Regions from separate parts of the Kitasatospora sp. NPDC029312 genome, predicted to be linked through region 1. Evidence: riboswitches for the same ligand, from Rfam matches in the RefSeq annotation. Region 1 holds a riboswitch; each other region holds the start of a gene.

Region 1 (4,729 bases):
CGCTCCTTCAGCACGCCCTTGAGGGTGTGGTAGACCTCGACGCCCCAGCGGACGGCCTCGGAGAAGGACTCCGCGCCGATCGGGGCGATCATGAACTCCTGGATGTCGACGTTGGAGTCCGCGTGCGAGCCGCCGTTGAGGATGTTCATCATCGGGACGGGCAGGACGTGCGCGTTCGGGCCGCCCAGGTAGCGGAACAGCGGCAGGTCGCTGGCCTCGGAGGCGGCGTGCGCGACGGCCAGCGAGACGCCCAGGATGGCGTTGGCGCCGAGCGAGGACTTGTCCGGGGTGGCGTCCAGGTCGAGCATGGCCTGGTCGATCAGGCGCTGCTCGGTGGCGTCGTAGCCGACGAGCTCGGGGCCGATCTGCTCGATGACGGCCAGGACGGCCTTCTCGACGCCCTTGCCGAAGTAGCGGTTCTTGTCGCCGTCGCGCAGCTCCAGGGCCTCGAAGGCGCCGGTCGAGGCACCGGACGGGACAGCGGCACGACCCGTGCTGCCGTCGTCGAGGCCGACCTCGACCTCGACCGTGGGGTTGCCGCGGGAGTCGAGGATCTCACGGGCTACGACGACATCGATGGACGGCACGAGGCATCTCCTTGCGGAAGCAGGGTCCGGCTGACGGTGGTGATGTCGGCGGACGATTGCGGAGTCGTTACGACCAGAGCCTAACCGCCCGGGCTCCCGGGGCCACGTTGGCCTCGGTCCCGTCTCAGCGTGTGGCCCTGCTACCCCCCGGTAGTTCACCTGCTTGTCCCAGCTTGTCCCCCCGGGCGCGGACGAATGCGGACGAAGGGGCCGGCCCGTCGGCCGGCCCCCTCACCGGGCCTCAGCCGAGGTGCAGCACCTGGCCGGGCATGATCAGGTCCGGGTCGCCGCCGACGGTGGCGCGGTTGCCGTCGTACAGCGCCTGCCAGCCGCCGGACACGCCCTGGGCGGCGGCGATGGTCGACAGGGTGTCACCGGAGCGCACGGTGTAGTCGTGGCCGGCCGGGGCGGCCTGGGCCGGCTGGCCGGCGCGCGGGGCGGCGTGCTTCGGGGCGTACTGCTGGACCGGCTGCTCGGCGGGCTGCTCGGCCTGCTGGGGGGCGGCGTGCTTCGGCGCGTACGACTGGGCGGGCTTCTGGGCGGGCTTCGCGGCCGCCTTGGGGGCCTGCTGCTTGGGGCTCTGCTGCTGGGGGGCCCGCTGCTGCGGGGCGGACCGAGCGGCGTCCGACGAGGTGTCGACGACGGCCGGGGCGCCGCCCTTGGTCAGGCCCGCCTTCTTCGAGCAGACCGGCCAGGCGCCCGGGCCCTGGGAGGCCAGCACCTTCTCGGCGACCGCGATCTGCTGGGCCTTGCCGGCCTGGTTGGCCTGCGGCGCGTACGCGGTGCCGCCGTACGCCTGCCAGGTGCTGGAGGTGAACTGCAGGCCGCCGTAGAAGCCGTTGCCGGTGTTGATGCTCCAGTTGCCGCCGCTCTCGCACTGGGCGACGGAGTCCCAGGCGGAGGCCGGGGCGGCGGAGGCACCGGTGGCGGTGAGGAGCGGCAGTGCGAGTCCGACGCCGGCCACGCCGGCCACGGCGATGGCCTTCTCGGTCTGGGTGCGACGACGGTGACGGCCGGTTCCAACGAACAGCATGAAGGGTCCCTCTCCGCACGCCTGCGAGGTGAGCTGTCGGGTTCGGACCGGGAGGTGGCCCGGCCGCCGTACGCGGAAACGTTCCGCTCGGGCGGCTTCACCCCAAGCCGTGGGGACGGCAACAAACCTGGTTCCCCCGCCCCTGCCCAGGGTTCTGGTCGGTTTCCCGTGACGCGGCGGGCAGGATTCGGCGTCCCGCGCACGGGGTCCGCAGCTGCGAACTCCCCGGAGACTAGACAGATCCTCAGACCGATCACAAGCTCATATCGCAGATATCACATGGAAATCACGGCATGTGATCAATCGCCTACCAGCAGCGGCTGTTTGTCCGGTTTGATAGGCCTTCATACCGACCTGAGCCATGGGCCAGCGACCTGCCGTCAGCATCTCGGAGCCTCAGGACCGGCGTGCGGTGACCTCGCCTCAGGACTGAATTCGACCGGAAGTTCGCGCAATCCACGCATGATCAGACCGCCCCGCCAGCGCAGGTTCTCCGGACTCTCGGCCAGTCGGAGATCAGGCAGCCGCGAAAGCAGCGTGGCCAGGGCGGATCGCCCTTCGAGCCGGGCCAGCGGGGCGCCGATGCAGTAGTGGATGCCGTGCCCGAAGCCCAGGTGGGGATTGTCCGCCCGGGCCAGGTCGAGGGTGTTCTCGGCCGCGAACCGGGCCGGGTCGCGGTCGGCCGCCGCCAGCACCACCAGCACCGGGTCGCCGACCGGGATGTCCACCCCGCCGATGGTCAGCGGGCTGGTCGCGAACCGCCAGGTCGCCAGCTCCACCGGCCCGTCGTAGCGCAGCAGTTCCTCGATCCCGGTCTCCAGCAGGGCGGTCTCCCCGCGCGCCACCGACTCCTGCAGCAGTGCCCGCTGGCCCGGGTTGCGCAGGAGTGCGTACGTCCCGTTGCCGATCAGGTTGATGGTCGTCTCGAACCCGGCGAAGATCAGCACGAAGCACATCGCGGCGGCCTCGTTCTCCGTCAGGTGCTCGCCGTGGTCGCTGGCCCGGATGAGACCGGAGATCAGGTCCTCACCGAGGTCGGCGCGCTTGCGGTGGATGAGGTCCACCAGGTAGGCGCGGATGCGCTTGACCGCCCGTCCCACGCCCCCGCGCTGCCCGCCCTGGTGGCGGATCATCATGCCCGCCCAGTCCCGGAGGTCGTCCTGGTCCTCGGCCGGGACGCCCAGCATGTCGCAGATCGCGTAGATGGGGAGCGGGAAGGCGAACTCGTGGATCAGGTCGGCCGAGCCGCGCTGCGCGAAGCGGTCGATCAGCCGGTCGGTGAGCTGCTGCACCCGCGGCTCGAACTCGGCCACCCGGCGCGGGGTGAACGCCTTGGACACCAGGCGGCGCAGCCGGGTGTGGTCCGGCGGGTCGATGTTCAGCAGGTGGGTCATCAGGTCCGCCTGCCGCTCCCCCGGGATGCCGACCCGGCCGGTGCGGTGCGCCTGCCCGCTGTGGTGCGCCGGGTTCTTCGACAGCCGGCTGTCCGCGAGCGCCTGCCGGGCGTCCGCGTACCGCGTCACCAGCCAGGCGTCCACGCCGCTCGGCAGCGTGGTGCGGTGCACCGGGGCGTGCTCGCGCAGCCAGGCGTACGCCGGGTACGGGTCGGCGGCGAACTCCCAGGTGAAGAGCTGCGGGGCGGGCTGGGCGGCGTCGGGCTGAGCAGGCATGGGTCGACCGTAACCGCTGTCCCGGGCGGGCCCGGAACGCCGGCGGTCCGCCGCGGCGCGCGGGTGGGTCCCGAGTCGATCGCAGGCGGAGCGCGGCGGGGGCGCGAGCCGTCCGTCAACGGCGCGCGAGCGGCGCGCCAACGCTCCGTGGACGGGCCGTGGACGGGCCGTGGACAGCTCTTGGACAGAGCTTGGCCGGGTGGCGGGCGTGAGCCTGGTCACCTGAGGGGTAATCCCTGTTGCGGAGGGTCAGGTCGTGCCTACGATCCTCCGCAGTGTGCGTGGGCGCCGGTGCGGTGTCGCCCACAGGGAGGAGCAGACCATGCGGGTCAGCGGGGCAGTCGTCGTCATCGCGGTGCTCGACGGCGGTTCGGGAGCCGACCTCGCCCGCCGGTTCACGGCGGCCGGCGCCGCCGGGATGCTGATCGCCGACACCGACGTCGGTGTCGCCGAGGACCTCGCCGCCGAACTCGACCGGCCCGGCTGCCCCGTCGTCGGCGTCGCCGGTGACATCCACCGGCCCAGCGACGTCGCCGCCCTGGTCGACACCGCCGAGAAGCACCTCGGGCCGATCGACCTCTTCTGCGTGGCCGGCCCGAACGGCGAGCGGATCGTCTCCCTCGCCGATCTGGACGCCCAGCTCGACCTGGAGCGCCTCGCCGAACTCGTCGCCCTGGTCGGCGAGGCCATCGGCGAGCTCGTCCCGCAGCAGCGGCGCCCGGCCGAGCACACCGCCACCGCGGCCTGACGCCCTCCACCGCGGCTTCAGGCCCGCTACTCCGGCTTGAGCCCCTCGGCCGCGCGCACCGCCTCCCGGTAGCCGCGCGCGGCCGAGCGCAGCGCCGCGTCCACGTCCACCCCGGCGTCGTGCGCCCGTTGCGCCACCGCGAGCAGCAGTCGGCCCGCCGATTCGGCGGTCAGCTCCGCCGGCAGCTCGTACGGCTCGTCCGGCACGCCCTCGAACCCCGCCCGGCGCACCCGGGACACCAGCTTCGCCGCGTACGCCAGCGACGGCAGCCCGGCCGGCACGCCGTCCAGCACGGACTCCCGGTCCGCCTTCTCGGCCGCCTTCAGCTGCTCCCAGTTCGCCTCCACCTCGGCGGCGCCCTCGGCCTCCACGTCCCCGAACACGTGCGGGTGCCGGTACACCAGCTTCTCCACGATGTCCCCGGCCACGTCGTCGATCGTGAACGGCCCGGTGGGGTGCTCCTCGGCGATCCGGGAGTGGAAGAACACCTGCAGCAGCACGTCGCCCAGCTCCTCGCGCAGGGTGTCCCGGTCCCCCTCCTCGATCGCCTCGACCAGCTCGTACGCCTCCTCGACCAGGTACTTCACCAGGCTCTCGTGCGTCTGCTCGGCGTCCCAGGGGCACCCGCCGGGCGAGCGCAGCCGGTCCATCACCGACACCAGGTCCAGCAGCCGCGACCCGGGCAGGTCGT
Region 2 (4,729 bases), on a different contig from region 1:
TCGGGCCTCGCCCTGGAACAGCGCGGCATCCGCCGGATCGCCGCCCCGCACCTCGCCGAGCTGAACGCCGCCACCGGCCAGACCGTGCACCTGGCCGCGTACGAGGGCGGAGAGGTGGTCTACATCGACAAGTTCGACTCCCGCCACCCGGTCAGGATGTACTCCCGGATCGGCCTGCGCGCCGCGCTGCACTGCGCCGCCGTCTCCAAGGTGCTGCTGGCGGACCTGCCACTGCCCGAGCGCCGCCGGGTGGTGACCGGGATCGACTTCACGCCGCACACCGAGCGCACCCTCGCCACGCCCGAGGCGCTGCTCGCCGAGCTGGAGAAGGTCGCCGCCCAGGGCTGGGCCCAGGACCACGCCGAGCACGAGTCCTTCATCAACTGCGTGGCCGCACCGATCCGGGACGCCAGCGGCCGGGTGGTCGCCGCCGCCTCCATCTCCGTGCCCGATGTCGTCCTCCCGTACGAGCAGGTGCTGGACCTCCTCCCGCAGCTGCTCGCCACCGCCCGTGCCGTCTCGGCCGACTGCGGCCGGTCCGAGCGAAACTGATGATCCGCCACGACCGAAGGAGCCCTGTGCCCGAGAAGATCGAGATTCGTACCGACGGCGCGCCCGTCCCCGCCTGGATGTTCTCCCAGGGCGTCCGCAAGGGCCCGATCCTGCAGGTGTCCGGTCAGGGCTCGCAGGACCCGGCCACCGGCGAGCTGATCCACCACGGCGATGTGCGGGCCCAGACCCGCCGCACCCTGGAGAACGTCAAGGCCATCGTCGAGGCGGGCGGCGCCACCATCGAGGACGTGGTGATGTTCCGGGTCTACCTCACCAAGCGCGCCGACTTCCCGCTGATGAACGAGGTCTACGCCGAGTTCATCGAGGAGAACATCAAGCCCGGCGGCGTGAAGCCCTGCCGCACCACCGTCTTCGTGGAACTCCCCCGGGAGCCCATGCTGGTGGAGATCGACGCCCAGGCCGTCGTCGTCTGACGCACCGCCCGGTCCCGCACGGCCACCGCGACGTCCGCCTGGTCTTCCGGGAACCCGCCGGTGACACCGAGGACTTCGGCCACCGGATGCACGCCCTGCTGGGCGCCGCCGAGCACGGCCTGCCCGCCCACCGGCACTGACCGGCCCCCGGATCGACCCCGGGAACGGCAGCGGCCGGCCCGGCTCCACGAGGAGTCCTCGTGGAGCCGGGCCGGCCTTGGGCGTGTCCCGCGCCCATGTCCACCGGTGCGGCGATCACCCGGTCGAGCGGTCACCCGACATGACCATCCCGGGCGGTCGATTCGCCCCGCACCAGCGGTGGTTCCTGAAACCCGCGGTCAGAGCAGTGTCCGAGCGGGGGCGGCGTGCGGTCCGACCGGGGTCAGAGCGCGACGCCGTGGGCGCGCAGGTACGCGACCGGGTCGATGTCCGAGCCGTACTCCGGACCGGTGCGGATCTCGAAGTGCAGGTGCGGACCGGTCACGTTGCCGGTGGCGCCGGAGAGGCCGAGCTGCTGGCCGACGGTGACGGTCTGACCGATCTTCACGCCGATCACGGACAGGTGCGCGTACTGGGCGTACTTGCCGTCGGCGAGCTTGATCTCGACCTCGTTGCCGTAGGCGCCGCCGTTGCCGGCCTTCACCACGACACCGTTGGCGACCGCGCGCACCGGGGTGCCGGTGGGGACGACGAAGTCCTGACCGGTGTGGTGCCCGGAGGCCCACATCGAACCGGCCACGCCGTAGGCCTCACCCAGCACCGGGTTGGCCACCGGGGCGACGTAGCCCGAGGTGGCGGCGACCGGCGCGGCGGTGACGGCCTGGGCCGGAGCGGCGGTCTGAACCTGGGTCTGGACCTGGACGCCCGGCTTGGCGGCCTCGGTCTGGGCCTGCACCGGGGCGGCCGGCTTGGCCGGAGCGGCGGGCTCGGCCGGAGCGGCCGGCTTCGGGGCGTCGGCCTGAGCGGTGATCGACAGCTGCTGACCGGGGAAGATCAGGTTCGGGTTGGCGCCGACCACCGAGCGGTTGCGCTCGTACAGCGCGTGCCAGCCGCCCTCGACGTGCTTGGCCTCGGCGATCTTCGACAGCGAGTCACCGCTGACGACGCGGTAGCTCTCCTGGGCGGCGGCCGGGGTGGCGGCCGGGGCGTCCGCGGCGGCGGTGTGCTGCGGCGCCGAAGCGGCCGGGGCAGCGGCGGTGCCGTGGGCCTGGGCGCTCACGGCGGTCACGAGCGGCAGGACGAAGGACACACCGGTGACGGCGGTCGCGATGCCGATGCGGGCGGCGCGGGGCAGGGCGATACGACGGGCCTGAGCAGGCATGGAATTTTCCTCTCCGACGCCTGCGAGGTGAGCTGTCGGGTTCGGGCTGGAGTTGCCCGGCCGCATGCGCGGCTTCACCCCTAGCCGGTCCTGGACGTTCGCGCCGAGAAGCGCGCAGTCCGGTCCGGCGACTTACCTGTGGGTCCCCCGCTCCTGCCGTACAGAGCTCAGTTCGAACCGCCGGGCAGCGGCAGGACTCGGCGTTCCACCCGGTGGATCCGCCCGGGCTGGCCGGGCGGTCGCTGAACTAAAACTCATCCGTTCGAGTGAAGCAATGTCGATCTCTTGAACGCACAACGATCCCCCGCCGGACGGTGACCCTCCGCATGGCCGACCACACCGTACGTACACAATCCAAACACGCGGCGCCACTGATCCATGACCCTGCGGCGAACTCGGCCGCGGACGGCGACCGTCCGCTCACGCACCGTTCGGAACGGACACACCGCCCGGTGACCCTTGTCACGTGCACCCCGTGGGGCGCAGGATCAGCCCGTGGCCACCTCAAAGGCCGGCACCCTGCGCCTGAGCACCGCGCGGGGTCGCTGGGTGCTCCTGGCAACCGTGCTCGGCTCCAGCATGGCGATGCTCGACGGCACCGTGGTGAACGTCGCGCTGCCCCGGATCGGCACCGACCTCGGCGCCTCCCTGGCGTCCCTGCAATGGACGCTGAACGCCTATCTGCTCACCCTGGCGGGCCTGATCCTGCTCGGCGGAGCACTCGGCGACCGGTACGGCAGGCGCCGCGTCTTCCTGATCGGCGTCATCTGGTTCGCCGCCGCGTCCGCCGCCTGCGCCGCCGCCCCGAACATCCAGGTGCTGATCATCTCCCGGGCCGTCCAGGGCATCGGCGGGGCGCTGCTCACCCCCGGCTCGCTCGCCATGCTCCAGGCCGTCTTCGACCCTGACGACCGCTCGGCCGCAGTGGGCCTGTGGTCCGGCCTCGGCGGGGTGTCCGCGGCCGTCGGCCCCTTCCTCGGCGGCTGGCTGGTGGACGGGCCCGGCTGGCGCTGGATCTTCCTGCTGAACCTGCCGCTGGCCGCCGCCGTGGTCGCGGTGACCTCCCGCTACGTCCCCGAGAGCCGCGACGAGTCCGCCTCCGGCCGCTTCGACGTGCCCGGCGCCCTGCTCGCCGCGCTCGCCCTCGGCGCCGTCACCTACGCGCTCACCGCCGCCGGGGAGGGCCTGTCCCCCGCCGTCTGGCTCACCGGCGCGTCCGGCCTGCTGCTCGGGGCCGCCTTCGTCGCCGTCGAACGCCGGGCACCCGAGCCGATGCTGCCGCTCGGCCTGTTCTCCTCCCGGCTGTTCACCGCCGTCAACCTGGTCACCCTCTGCGTCTACGCGGCGTTCAGCGGGGTGTTCTTCCTGCTGGTGGTGCAGTTGCAGATCGTGTCCGGCTTCAGCCCGCTGGTCTCCGGCTTCGCCCTGGTGCCGATCACGGTGCTGATGCTGGCCCTGTCGGCGCGCGCCGGGCGCCTCGGCAAGCGGATCGGCCCGCGCGTCCCGCTCACCGTCGGCCCGCTGCTGTGCGCCGCCGGCGTGCTGCTGATGCTGCGCATCGGCCCCGGCTCCTCCTACTGGGTGGACGTGCTGCCCGCCGTCGCGGTGATGGGCAGTGGGATGACCCTGCTGGTGGCGCCGCTGACCGCCACGGTGCTGGCGGCCGTCGACGTACGGCACGCGGGCATCGCCAGCGGCGTCAACAACGCCGCCGCCCGCGCCGCCGGCCTGCTCGCGGTGGCCGCCCTCCCCGCGCTGGCCGGGCTGAGCGGCGACGCCTACCGGGTGCCGTCCGCGGTGGACTCCGCCTTCCACACCGCGATGCTGATCTGCGCGGGCCTGCTGGCCGGCGGCGGGCTGATCGCCTCCGCCACCGTCCGCGGCAACGTGCTCGCGCCCGAGGACCGCCCGGTCGCCGAGCCGGACTGCGCATGGAACTGCGGCACCACCCCGCCGCTCGACCCGGGCCACGTCCACACGCACGAGGGCCCCGCCACCGGTCCGGCGGCAGGGCCCACGAAGGACTGACGAAGCGTCAGAGGATGTCGCCGGGAGCATACTTGGCGGCCTCCGGGTAGGCGGCCGCGACGGCCTCCACCCGGCGGACCACCTCGGCGACCTGGGCGCCGGCCGCACCGGTGAAGGAGAGCTTGTCGGCCAGCAGCGCGTCCAGTGCGGCCCGGCCCAGCGGGATCCGCTCGTCGGCGGCCAGCCGGTCCAGCAGCTCGTTCTCCCGGGCGCCCGCGCGCATCGCCAGCGCGGAGGCGACGGCGTGCTCCTTGATGACCTCGTGTCCGGTCTCCCGACCGACGCCCGCGCGCACCGCGCCCATCAGCACCTTGGTGGTGGCCAGGAACGGCAGGTAGCGGTCGAGCTCGGCCTCGACCACGGCCGGGAAGGCGCCGAACTCGTCCAGCACGGT
Region 3 (4,729 bases), on a different contig from region 1:
GTAGCGGTGGGGGTGCTCGGTGGCGTAGGCCTGGTAGGCGCGCAGGACGGCGGTGACGGCGTCGTCGCCGCTGCGGCCGACCGCGGCGTCGGCGAGCCGGTCCGCCAGTTCCTCGGTGACCCGTACGGCGATCAGCCGGCGCAGTTCGGTGAGACCGCCGCTGACGTGCTTGTACAGGGAGGGGGTGGCGACCCCGGCGCGGGCGGCGACGGAGGCCAGGGTGAGGGCCTCGGTGCCCTGCTCGTCGATGAGGGCGAGGGCGTAGCCGACGACCTGGTCCGGGGTCAGTCCTACTCGGGGCATGGCTTCGGTTTTCTCCGTAGGGATGCGGGGCCGGCGGCGTCAGGCGCGTTCGGCGAGGAAGGGCAGCAGGGCGTCCGCCACGGCCTGCGGGTTGTCGGCCATCGGGTAGTGCCCTGAGCCCTCGATCATCACCTTCCGGCTGCCGAGCGCCGCGGCCTGCCGGTCGGCGACGGCCGCCGGGTCCGGGAAGTCGGGGTCCTTGCTGCCCATCAGGACGAGCGAGGGGCAGCGGACGGCCGCGCACCAGCCGATCGGCGCGGAGTCCCCGGTGACGTGCCCGCGGGTGGCGGTCTTGCGCCCCGGGGTGCGCAGGTCGGCGACGAGTCCGGCGACGTACGCGTCGAGGTCGGCGGGTCGGGGGCCGGGGAAGGCCATCTTGCGCAGGTAGAGGCCCCAGGAGGCGGGCCAGTGGACCAGCGCGGTGCCCGTCACGGCCATCACGCCCCGCATCAGGGCGTTGGACCGGTGCTCGACGAAGGCGTCGATGAGCGCGATCCCGGCGATCCGCTGGGGTGCGTCCCCGGCGAGCTTGACCACCGTGGCCCCGGTGTAGGACTGGCCGACCAGGACGGCCCGTTCGATGCCGAGGCGGTTCAGCAGGGCGAGGACGTCGGTGGCGATGGCGGCCGGGCTGTAGTCGTCCCAGACGATCGAGGACTCACCGAAGCCGCGCAGGTCCATGGTGATGACCCGGTGTCCGGCCGCGGTGAGCAGCGGGTGCAGGTGCCGGTACGCCCGTCGGGTGTCGAGCATGCCGGGGAGCAGGACGACGGGGGCGCCGGCGCCCTCTCGGGTGTCGTCGAAGGCGATCCGGCCGCCGGAGACGTCGAGGTACTGGGTGCTCGGGGTGCTGGTGCCGTTCACGGTGGTCCTCCACGGGGGCGCTGCTGCCGATAGCCAAGAAGCTACGGCTAATAGCCTTAGCCGTCAAGCCCCTCGTTCCGGCCCCCTTCGCCCCCCCCGACCGGCCGGGCGAGGGCTCAGACTCCCTCGACCCTGAACGGGTCGTGCTCCGCCAGCAGCTTCTCCAGTCGGGCCTGGTCGACCCGGGCGACGGTGTCCGCGGACTCCTGCCGGTCCCGGATGACCTTGGCCAGCGTGAACGCGGACGTGACGGTGTAGAGGAGGCCGATCCCGAGGAACGCCCGGGTCCATCCGGCGACGGGCAGACAGGCGATCCCGGCGGCGAGGGCCACGCCGGAGATGGTGAAGGAGAGGACGGCCTGGGCGTAGTACGCGGCCGTGGTGCGGGTCTGCATCGGTGCGGTCATGGCGACAGGATGCGACGGCGCTGTCGGGTCACACATGAGTAGGAGTACTCAGATGGACCCAGGTGAATGACGGGTCGTTCGTTGACGTCCGATCACCCGGCCCCCAGCCGTCCCGGACGGATGGCTTGGAATCAGGGGCTCCTAGGATTAACGTTTGATAACGCAGCGCGGTCGTCAACGCCGTACCCAGACGGCACCGTGCGCCGTCGCCTAATCCCACCGGCCGGCCTCCGGGCAGGTCAGGGAGCCGGGGAACCACGTTCCCTGGGGTGAATCGGCGGGGCCCCGGCCCGGCCGTAGGAGACCTTCCTGCTCCGAACCCGTCAGCTAACCCGGTAGGCGCGAAGGAAGGAAAGGAGCGCGCCTCCGTGGCGTCGACGCACACCCCGGCACACCCGGGCGGCCCCGCAGCCGGTACCCAGCTCCTCGACCACCCCGGCCCGGACGGTGCCGAGTCTCTCGGCACCGACGAGTTCGCCCCGGAAGCCGAGACCAACCGCCACTGGATGCCGCGTCAGACCCGCGGGGCCTCCCCGCTCCTCGGCGTCACCGCCGTCGCCGCCACCCTGGGCGCCACCGGCTTCGCCTCCGCCACCCCGGCCGCCGCGCCCGCCGTCGAGGCCGCGGACGAGACGCCGGTCGCCCTCGCCGCCGACCCCGGCCTCGCGCTCGCCGCCCGCATCCAGCAGCAGGCCGACAGCCAGCGCACCGCCGCCGAGGAGAACGCCCGCCTCCAGGCCGCCCAGGAGGCCGAGGCCAAGGCCGCCGCCAAGGAGGCCGACGCCAAGCGCGCCGCCGAGGAGACCGAGCGCGCCAAGGCCGCCGCCCTCACCCTGCCGGTGAAGGACTACAACCTGTCCGCCCACTACGGCCAGAGCGCCCGCTACTGGGCCCACCTGCACACCGGCCTGGACTTCGCCGCCGACACCGGCACCCCGGTGTACGCGGTCGGCCAGGGCACCATCACCTCGGCGGGCTGGTCCGGCGCGTACGGCTACCGGATCGTCGAGACCCTGCCCGACGGCACCGAGATCTGGTACTGCCACCTCTCCTCGATCATCACGGGCTCCGGCAAGGTCGGCCCCGGCCAGCAGATCGGCAAGGTCGGCGCGACCGGCAACGTCACCGGCCCGCACCTGCACCTGGAGGTCCGCCCCGGCGGCGGCGCCCCGGTCGACCCCGAGAGCTGGCTCCAGCAGCGCGGCCTCAACCCGTAACGGCCCCGACGGCCGCAACGGCCCCCGACGGGCGGGCCCCCGGGCGCGCCCGGAGCCCGCCTCCGGTCCCTCACTCCGCCGGCAACTGCGCCAGATAGGCGTCGATCTCCTCCGGCCCCGGCTCCGGCGCGAGCTCGGCGAACTCCTCGACCAGCAGCCGCGGCAGGCCGGGCACCGTCCACTGGCCCAACAGGTCGAGCGCGACCCCGGCCGCCGCCGCCTCGAACGCCCCGAAATCCCCGGCCAGTTCCTCCGGCATCGGCCGCCCCAGCGCGGTCAGCTCGGCCAGGTTGCGGTAGCTGCGCCGCATCAGGCCCTGCTCCAGCAGCCGCCGCGCGCCGTCGGTGGCCATGCCGACGGACAGCACCCGGCCCGGCCCCCAACCCTGCTCATCGGGTTCGTCCAGCCAGCCGGCCGGCACCAGCGCCTCGTACCCGGCCAGCCGTTCCGCCTCGCCCAGTGCGGCGAAGCCCGTCAGCCAGTCCCGCACCGCCGCCCCGTCGGCCGTGTCCACCCCGTGGGCGTGCAGCAGCACCGCGTACAGCCGCGGCCAGGTGACCAGATCGGCGCGGCGCAGCAGCCCGGCCGCGACCTCGCCCTGCCACTCGGCCTCGGCGTGCAGCCGCTCCTGGCGCTTCGCATTGAGCCGCTTCACCGCCCGCTGGTGGTCGACCAGCAGCCGCACGGCGTTCCCGTAGGCGAGCGGATCGGCGTCCGGCGCCGGTTGGACGTACAGGTGGAGCCGCTCGTACAGCAGGTGCTCCACCGCGTCGGAGGTCAGTTCGGGCCAGCCGTCGTGCATCCTGCCCTCGCCCAGCTCCAGCAGCGCCAGCACCGTGCGCAGCGGCGCCTCGGCCACCGGCGCGCGGCCCTGCTCGGCCGCCCAGGCGAGCAGCTCGGCGGCCTTGGTGCGCGGAGCGAGCCGCAGGTCATCGTCGTTCATGTCCCGAACGGTAGCCGCCGGGCGCGGGCAGGGTCGGCCCCCATGGTCCCCGTACGACTCACCGGCCCCCGGCTCACCATCCGAGTACCACCACACCCCGGAGGACGTGGACGCGTTGCACGCGCTGTTCGGCGACCCCGAGGTGACCCGCCGCCTCACCTTCGGCCCGCGCGACCGCGAGGACTGCGCCGACCAGATCGAGCTGTACCTGGAGGAGGCGATGGCGGAGGAGCGGGACACCTACCGGCTCGCCGTCTGCCGCCGCGAGGACGCGGGGGAGGCGGCGGGCGCGGCAGGCGCGGCGGGCATGCGGGACGGGGAGTACCCGGCGGACCGGGCGGACGCGGTGCCGGTCGGGCAGGCCGGCCTGACCCTCGGCGGGTTCCGCTCCGCCGAACTCGGCTGCGTGCTGCGCCCCGAGGTGTGGGGCCGCGGCTACGCGACCGAGATCGCGGAGTTGCTCTGCGGGTGCGCCTTCGGGCCGCTCGGACTGCACCGGCTGGCCGCCCGGACCGATGTGGACAACCCGGCCGCCGCCCGGGTGCTCACCAGACTCGGCTTCCGGCTGGAGGGGCGGATCCGGCACGACGTGTACCGGGGCGGCGTGTGGGTCCGACTCCCACCAGTACTCGCTTCTCGTCGACGAGTGGCCCGGCCGGACCGGCACGCAGGAGGCCGGGACGGGGGGTTAACCCCACCTCCGATCCGCCGGTCCCCCGGATGCCCCCGCGGCGGCGGCTCGGCCAGACTCGAGGACGTCGGGTCGAAGAGCACGAGGGACCGAAGGGCCGGGAGCCGGGACATGAGCAGCAGCCGAAGCACGCTGGACCAGGAGTGGGACACCCTGGGCGGCTACGACGACGAGAAGGGACCCCGCGCCGGGGTCCGCCGGACGGAGTGGCCGCCGTCCGCCTGGCGGTCGCCGTTCTCCGCGTACCACGTCCGCGAGATCGGCTTCGCGCTGACCGGCCTGCCGGTGGCCATCGTCGCCTTCA
Region 4 (4,729 bases), on a different contig from region 1:
TGCTCGGCTTCGTCGTACAGCTGCTCGACCTGCGCCTTGACGTCCTTGCGGTCCGGCGCGTCCGGCGCGCCGGGAGCGGCCTGGGCGCTGCCGGCGGCCGCCACGCCCAGGGCCGTGGTGGCGGCCGCGGTCAACACCAGGGCACGGGCGAGCAGTTGGGAACGGCGGTGCACGGACATGGCGGCGGCGGCTCCGATCCTGCGGCGCGGCCCCGCGGCCGCACCCCGGTGGGCGGCCGTCGAGCGGGAGTCCGGTGGCAGACGTTAGCGAGTCCGGGCAAGCGAGTCCAAACCCCTCCGGACCCGAATATTCGACCCCTAATCGGACATCAGCCCGAGCCGCCGGTAAAGCCGCAGGCCCGGCCCTCCACGTGGGAGGACCGGGCCCAGGGAGGCCTTCGTACGGATCAGACCCGCACGATGGAGGCCAGCGGCATGTTGGAGACCGCTTCGTAGCGGACCGACGCGCCCGGCTTCGGCGCGTGCAGCACCTGGCCGTTGCCCGCGTAGATGCCGACGTGGTGGGCGTCGCTGTAGAAGATCAGCAGGTCGCCGGGCTGGGCCTGGGAGATGTCCGAGCCGATCCGGGTACCGGCACCGGCCTGCTCCTGGGAGGTGCGCGGCAGCGACACGCCGACCTGGTTGAACGCCCAGACCATCAGACCGGAGCAGTCGAAGGAGCTCGGGCCGGTGGCGCCCCAGACGTACGGGCTGCCGACCTTGGAGGCGGCGGCGGACAGCGCGGCGGCACCGTGCGAGCTACCGGGGGCCACCGGCTTGACGACCGGCGAGGACGAGGAGCCCCCGGAGCCGATGTCGCTGCGGCCGCTGTCGCGCGAGGCGCGGTCGGCGGCGGCCTGCTGCTGGGCGGCCTTCGCGGCGGCGTCGGCCTGGGCCTTGGCGTCGGCGGCGGCCTTCTCCTCGGCCTGGCGGATCGCCTGGCGCTCCTGCTCGGTCAGGGTGTTGAGCAGGTCCTGCGCGGCCTTCAGCTTGTTCTGGACCTCGTCCTTGGAGGCCTTCAGCTGCTGGGTGGTGGACTCCAGCTCGGTGAGCTTGCCCTGGGCCTCGCTGCGGTCCTGGTCGAGCTTGCGCTGCTGCTCCTGCAGTTCCTTCAGCTGGTTCTTCTGGGTGTCACCGGCCTGGTTCAGCGCACCGGCCTGGTTGAGGAAGTTGTCCGGGCTGGAGGACAGCATCAGCTGGACGGTCGGGGATATGCCGCCGTTGCGGTACTGCTCCCCGGCGATCTCGGCGAGGCCGCCCTGCAGGTCGGTCACCTGGGACTGCTGCCGGGCCACCTGGTCCTGCAGACCGGAGACCTGCTTCTCCAGCGCCTGCTGCTTCTCCTGCGCGGCGTTGTACTTCTCGGTCGCCTGCTCGGCCTGCTCGTTGAGCTGGTCGACCTGCTCCTTGACCTGGTCCTTGGTCGGCTGCGGGTCGGCGTGCGCGCCGGACTGCGCGGAGAGGGCGACGGCTGCCGCGGCGACACCGGTCAGGATCGAGACCCGGGCACGGCTGGCGGGCTTGGGACGGCGATGGGACGCCACGAAGGCGGACTCCTTCTTCCTACATCCGCCTACCGGGTGAGCTGACGGGTTCGGGCCGGAAGCATGCCCTACGACGCCTCACGGCCGTTCCAACGGCCGACCTGGCGCCGATTCACCCCGGAGGAACGTGGTTCCCCGGCTCCGCTCCACAGCGCCCGGACTGCTGGGCTCCCCTGTCGGACAGTCGCGTCGACCTGTCCCGCTGCTTCACGAACTCGGCGGTAACCACCGCCGCCACCCAGGCTGGGTGATCGACAGTGCGGTGGTTCGGGGCACGACCCTAGTAACTGAACCGTGATCCGTTCAAATCCTTGTCAGAAAAAAGACGGAAGATTACCCATGTTCATTTGTGAAAATGACCGTTGGTGATCGCCGCCGCACGGAAAGCTGATCAAACCTCAAACGAGGGAGCGAAGGACGGGTGAACCCGAAGCGCCACCCCGGTCGGAGGGTGGCGCGGATCACAGGGCCGGAACGCGGCCCGTCGGGCGTGTCGGCTCGTCAGACCCGGCGGATCGTGTTGATCGGCATCGCGTCGGCCTTCATCACCTTGACCACGTCACCCGTGTGCGGCGCGTGGACCACCATGCCGTTGCCGATGTACATCCCGACGTGGTGCCGGTCGCTGCCGTAGATCACCAGGTCGCCCGGCTGGGCCTGGTCCAGCGAGGGCACCCGGGTGCCGACGTTGCCCTGCTCCTGCGAGGTGCGCGGCAGCGAGACGCCGGCCTGGGCGTACGACCAGACCATCAGGCCCGAGCAGTCGAAGGTGCTCGGCCCGGTGGAGCCCCAGACGTACGGCGAACCCTGCTTGCTCATCGCCTTGGCGACGGCCACGGCCGCGTAGCCGCTGGCCGGCGGCAGGCTGCTGAGGTCGACCCGGGTGCTGCCGCGCGAGGCGCGGTCGTCCTGCTGCTGCTGGGCCTTCAGCGCGGCGCGGTCGGCGGCGCTGAGCGAGTTCAGCAGGTCCTGGGCGGCCTTCAGCTTCTGGTTGACGTCCGCCTTGGCCTGGTTGAGGTCCTTGGTGGTGGAGTCCAGCGAGGCCAGCACCGCGGCGGCCTCGGCCTTCTCTTGGTCCAGCCGGCGCTGCTGGTCGAGCAGGCCCTTGAGCGCCTCGGTCTGGCTGGCGCTGGCCTGCTGCACGCTGGAGGCCTTCTCCAGGTATCCGGACGGGTCGGAGGACAGCATCAGCTGGACGGACGGGTCGATGCCGCCGGTGCGGTACTGCTCGCCCGCCACCTCGGCCAGGCCCGTCTGCAACTGGGTCATCTGCTCCTGGCTGCGGGCCACCTGGTCCTGCAGCTGATCGGCCTGCTTGCGGAGCTGGTCGGCCCGCTCCTTGGCGCCGTTGTACTTCTCCGCCGCCTGCTCCTGCTCCTCCTGGAGCTGGTCGATCTGCGCCTTGACGTCAGCCTTGTTCGGCTGCGGCGCGGCGTGCGCGGCGACCTGGGCGGAGAGGGCGACCGCGGTCGCAGCGGCAGCGGTCAGCACGGAGACCCGCGCGCGGCTCGGCTGCTTGGGACGGCGGTGGGAGGCCAAGGGAGCGGCTCCTTCTTCCATAGGACTCACCCGATCAGGTGAGATTCCGGAAAATAGGTTTGACGCCTGACCCTAGTGAAGATCTATCCGTTTTGCCACTCCCCCGAAGGCGTGAACTCCGGTTCCCACGCTGACTTCACGGGATCCGCACACCCTGGCAAAACGGGCATTGACCAGGCGTCACAGTGGCCGGGCCGCCGGGCCTCCGGTCAGGGCCGGGCCAGGCGGTTCAGCAGCAGGACCGAAGCCACCGGTCGCGCGCCCGCCTGCCGCACGCCCTCCGCGACCTCCCGGTCGGTGGACACCACCACCACCGGACGGCCCTGCGGCTCGGCCCGCACCAGACGACGGATCAACTCGTCCGCGGTCTCCCCGGTCCGGCTGAACCGTACCCGAACCCCGCGCGGCGGCGCCATGATCACCGGAACGTCCAGGTCCTGCCCGTCGAACACACAGGTGACCTCCGCCTGGGTGCGCTGGGCCAGCATCGCCAGCCCGCCCAGCAGCCGGATCCGCTGCTGCTCCAGCGGCAGCGCCGGATAGCCGGTCTTGGTCACGTTGTAGCCGTCCACCACCAGGTGCACCTGCGGGATCGCCAGCAGCTGGTCCAACAGCGCCGGATCGTCCTCGGCCAGGCCGCGCCGGGCCACGTCGTGCGGCGAGGCCGCTCCCGGCACCACCGCCTCCACCAGGTCCGCCGGGCGGATCTGGGAGACCGGCAGCGCCAGCTCCCGCTGCAGCCCCTGCGCCGACTGCAGCACGGTGTCCAGCAGCAGCCGCAGCCGCATGTCCTCGACGCTGCGCCCCTCGCGGGCCGAACGGCGGCCCTGCTCGGCGGCGTTCTCCAGCTCGGACACCCGGTGCCGCAGCCGCCGCGCCTCGCTCTCGGCCGCGCTGCGCTCGGCCGCGGCCTGCGCCCTCGCGGCCTCCAGCTCCCCGGTCACCCGGCGGGTCTCGGCCTGCGCCCGGCGGGTGTCGCTCTCCAGCGAACGCACCCTCTTGCGCAGCGACTCGACCTCCCGCCGGACGCCCTCGAACTCCGCGCGCTGCCGCTCCAGGTCGGCCCGCGCGGTCGCCCGCACCTCGGCCAGCTCCGCCTGCAGCTTCTCCACCAGCCGGCCGGCCTCCGCCGCCGCGTCCTCGGCACCGGCCCGCTCGGCCTCCTCACCGGCCTCGGTGACCAGCCGGCTCCAGCCGGCCGACCGCACCAGGTAGGCGGCGGCGGCGACGTCCATCGGATCGGCGGCGCCGGGGACGGTGCCCGACTCCAGCGCCTTCACCAGGTCCGGCTGGCCCAGCCGCAGCCGCTCCGCTATCCGCACCCGGAAGGCGGGCTCCGACTCCAGCGCCGCGGCCAGGGCGGTGGCCGCGTACTTGGCCCGTCGCGCGGGGGTGAACTTGACGTACTGACGCAGGCTCTGCGGCAGCTCCGCGGGCGGCAGCCCGCCCAGCGCGTCGGAGGCCAGGCCGACCACGCGCCGGCGCACGCCCTCGGGCAGCGGCCGGTCCAGCTTCTCGACGGGCCGCTCCGGAGCGGCCTCGGCGCCGCCGGCGGCCCCGCCGGACTCGTCGGTGTCCGGCGAAGCCGGATCGGGGGAGGCCGCCTCGGGAGAAGCCGCCTCCGGGAAGGCGCTGTCCGATGCAGCG

Evidence for each region. A riboswitch is a leader RNA that binds a small molecule or an ion and turns the genes downstream of it on or off. The one in region 1 is predicted to bind cyclic di-AMP.
Region 2: linked by a shared signal. The riboswitch ahead of ACZ4WV_RS18495 (M23 family metallopeptidase) and the one ahead of ACZ4WV_RS24700 (transglycosylase family protein) in region 1 are both predicted to bind cyclic di-AMP.
Region 3: linked by a shared signal. The riboswitch ahead of ACZ4WV_RS28720 (M23 family metallopeptidase) and the one ahead of ACZ4WV_RS24700 (transglycosylase family protein) in region 1 are both predicted to bind cyclic di-AMP.
Region 4: linked by a shared signal. The riboswitch ahead of ACZ4WV_RS29845 (C40 family peptidase) and the one ahead of ACZ4WV_RS24700 (transglycosylase family protein) in region 1 are both predicted to bind cyclic di-AMP.

The regions. Positions count from the first base shown of each region.
Region 1 covers NZ_JBVHXY010000032.1:68,821-73,549, forward strand. Annotated here, with positions in the region: gene eno (phosphopyruvate hydratase) at 1-587, opposite strand, end outside; gene ACZ4WV_RS24700 (transglycosylase family protein) at 829-1,620, opposite strand; cyclic di-AMP (ydaO/yuaA leader) riboswitch at 1,625-1,790, opposite strand; gene ACZ4WV_RS24705 (cytochrome P450 family protein) at 2,001-3,290, opposite strand; gene ACZ4WV_RS24710 (SDR family NAD(P)-dependent oxidoreductase) at 3,613-4,038, shown strand; gene ACZ4WV_RS24715 (nucleoside triphosphate pyrophosphohydrolase) at 4,065-4,729, opposite strand, start outside.
Region 2 covers NZ_JBVHXY010000020.1:88,176-92,904, forward strand. Annotated here, with positions in the region: gene ACZ4WV_RS18485 (IclR family transcriptional regulator) at 1-552, shown strand, start outside; gene ACZ4WV_RS18490 (RidA family protein) at 579-986, shown strand; gene ACZ4WV_RS18495 (M23 family metallopeptidase) at 1,369-2,307, opposite strand; cyclic di-AMP (ydaO/yuaA leader) riboswitch at 2,310-2,485, opposite strand; gene ACZ4WV_RS18500 (MFS transporter) at 2,803-4,335, shown strand; gene purB (adenylosuccinate lyase) at 4,343-4,729, opposite strand, start outside.
Region 3 covers NZ_JBVHXY010000044.1:40,671-45,399, forward strand. Annotated here, with positions in the region: gene ACZ4WV_RS28705 (TetR/AcrR family transcriptional regulator) at 1-303, opposite strand, end outside; gene ACZ4WV_RS28710 (alpha/beta fold hydrolase) at 343-1,167, opposite strand; gene ACZ4WV_RS28715 (YiaA/YiaB family inner membrane protein) at 1,284-1,574, opposite strand; cyclic di-AMP (ydaO/yuaA leader) riboswitch at 1,772-1,930, shown strand; gene ACZ4WV_RS28720 (M23 family metallopeptidase) at 1,943-2,791, shown strand; gene ACZ4WV_RS28725 (hypothetical protein) at 2,862-3,734, opposite strand; gene ACZ4WV_RS28730 (GNAT family N-acetyltransferase) at 3,733-4,729, shown strand, end outside.
Region 4 covers NZ_JBVHXY010000048.1:19,366-24,094, reverse strand. Annotated here, with positions in the region: gene ACZ4WV_RS29850 (C40 family peptidase) at 1-179, opposite strand, end outside; gene ACZ4WV_RS29845 (C40 family peptidase) at 407-1,543, opposite strand; cyclic di-AMP (ydaO/yuaA leader) riboswitch at 1,554-1,707, opposite strand; gene ACZ4WV_RS29840 (C40 family peptidase) at 2,045-3,082, opposite strand; gene ACZ4WV_RS29835 (NYN domain-containing protein) at 3,292-4,729, opposite strand, start outside.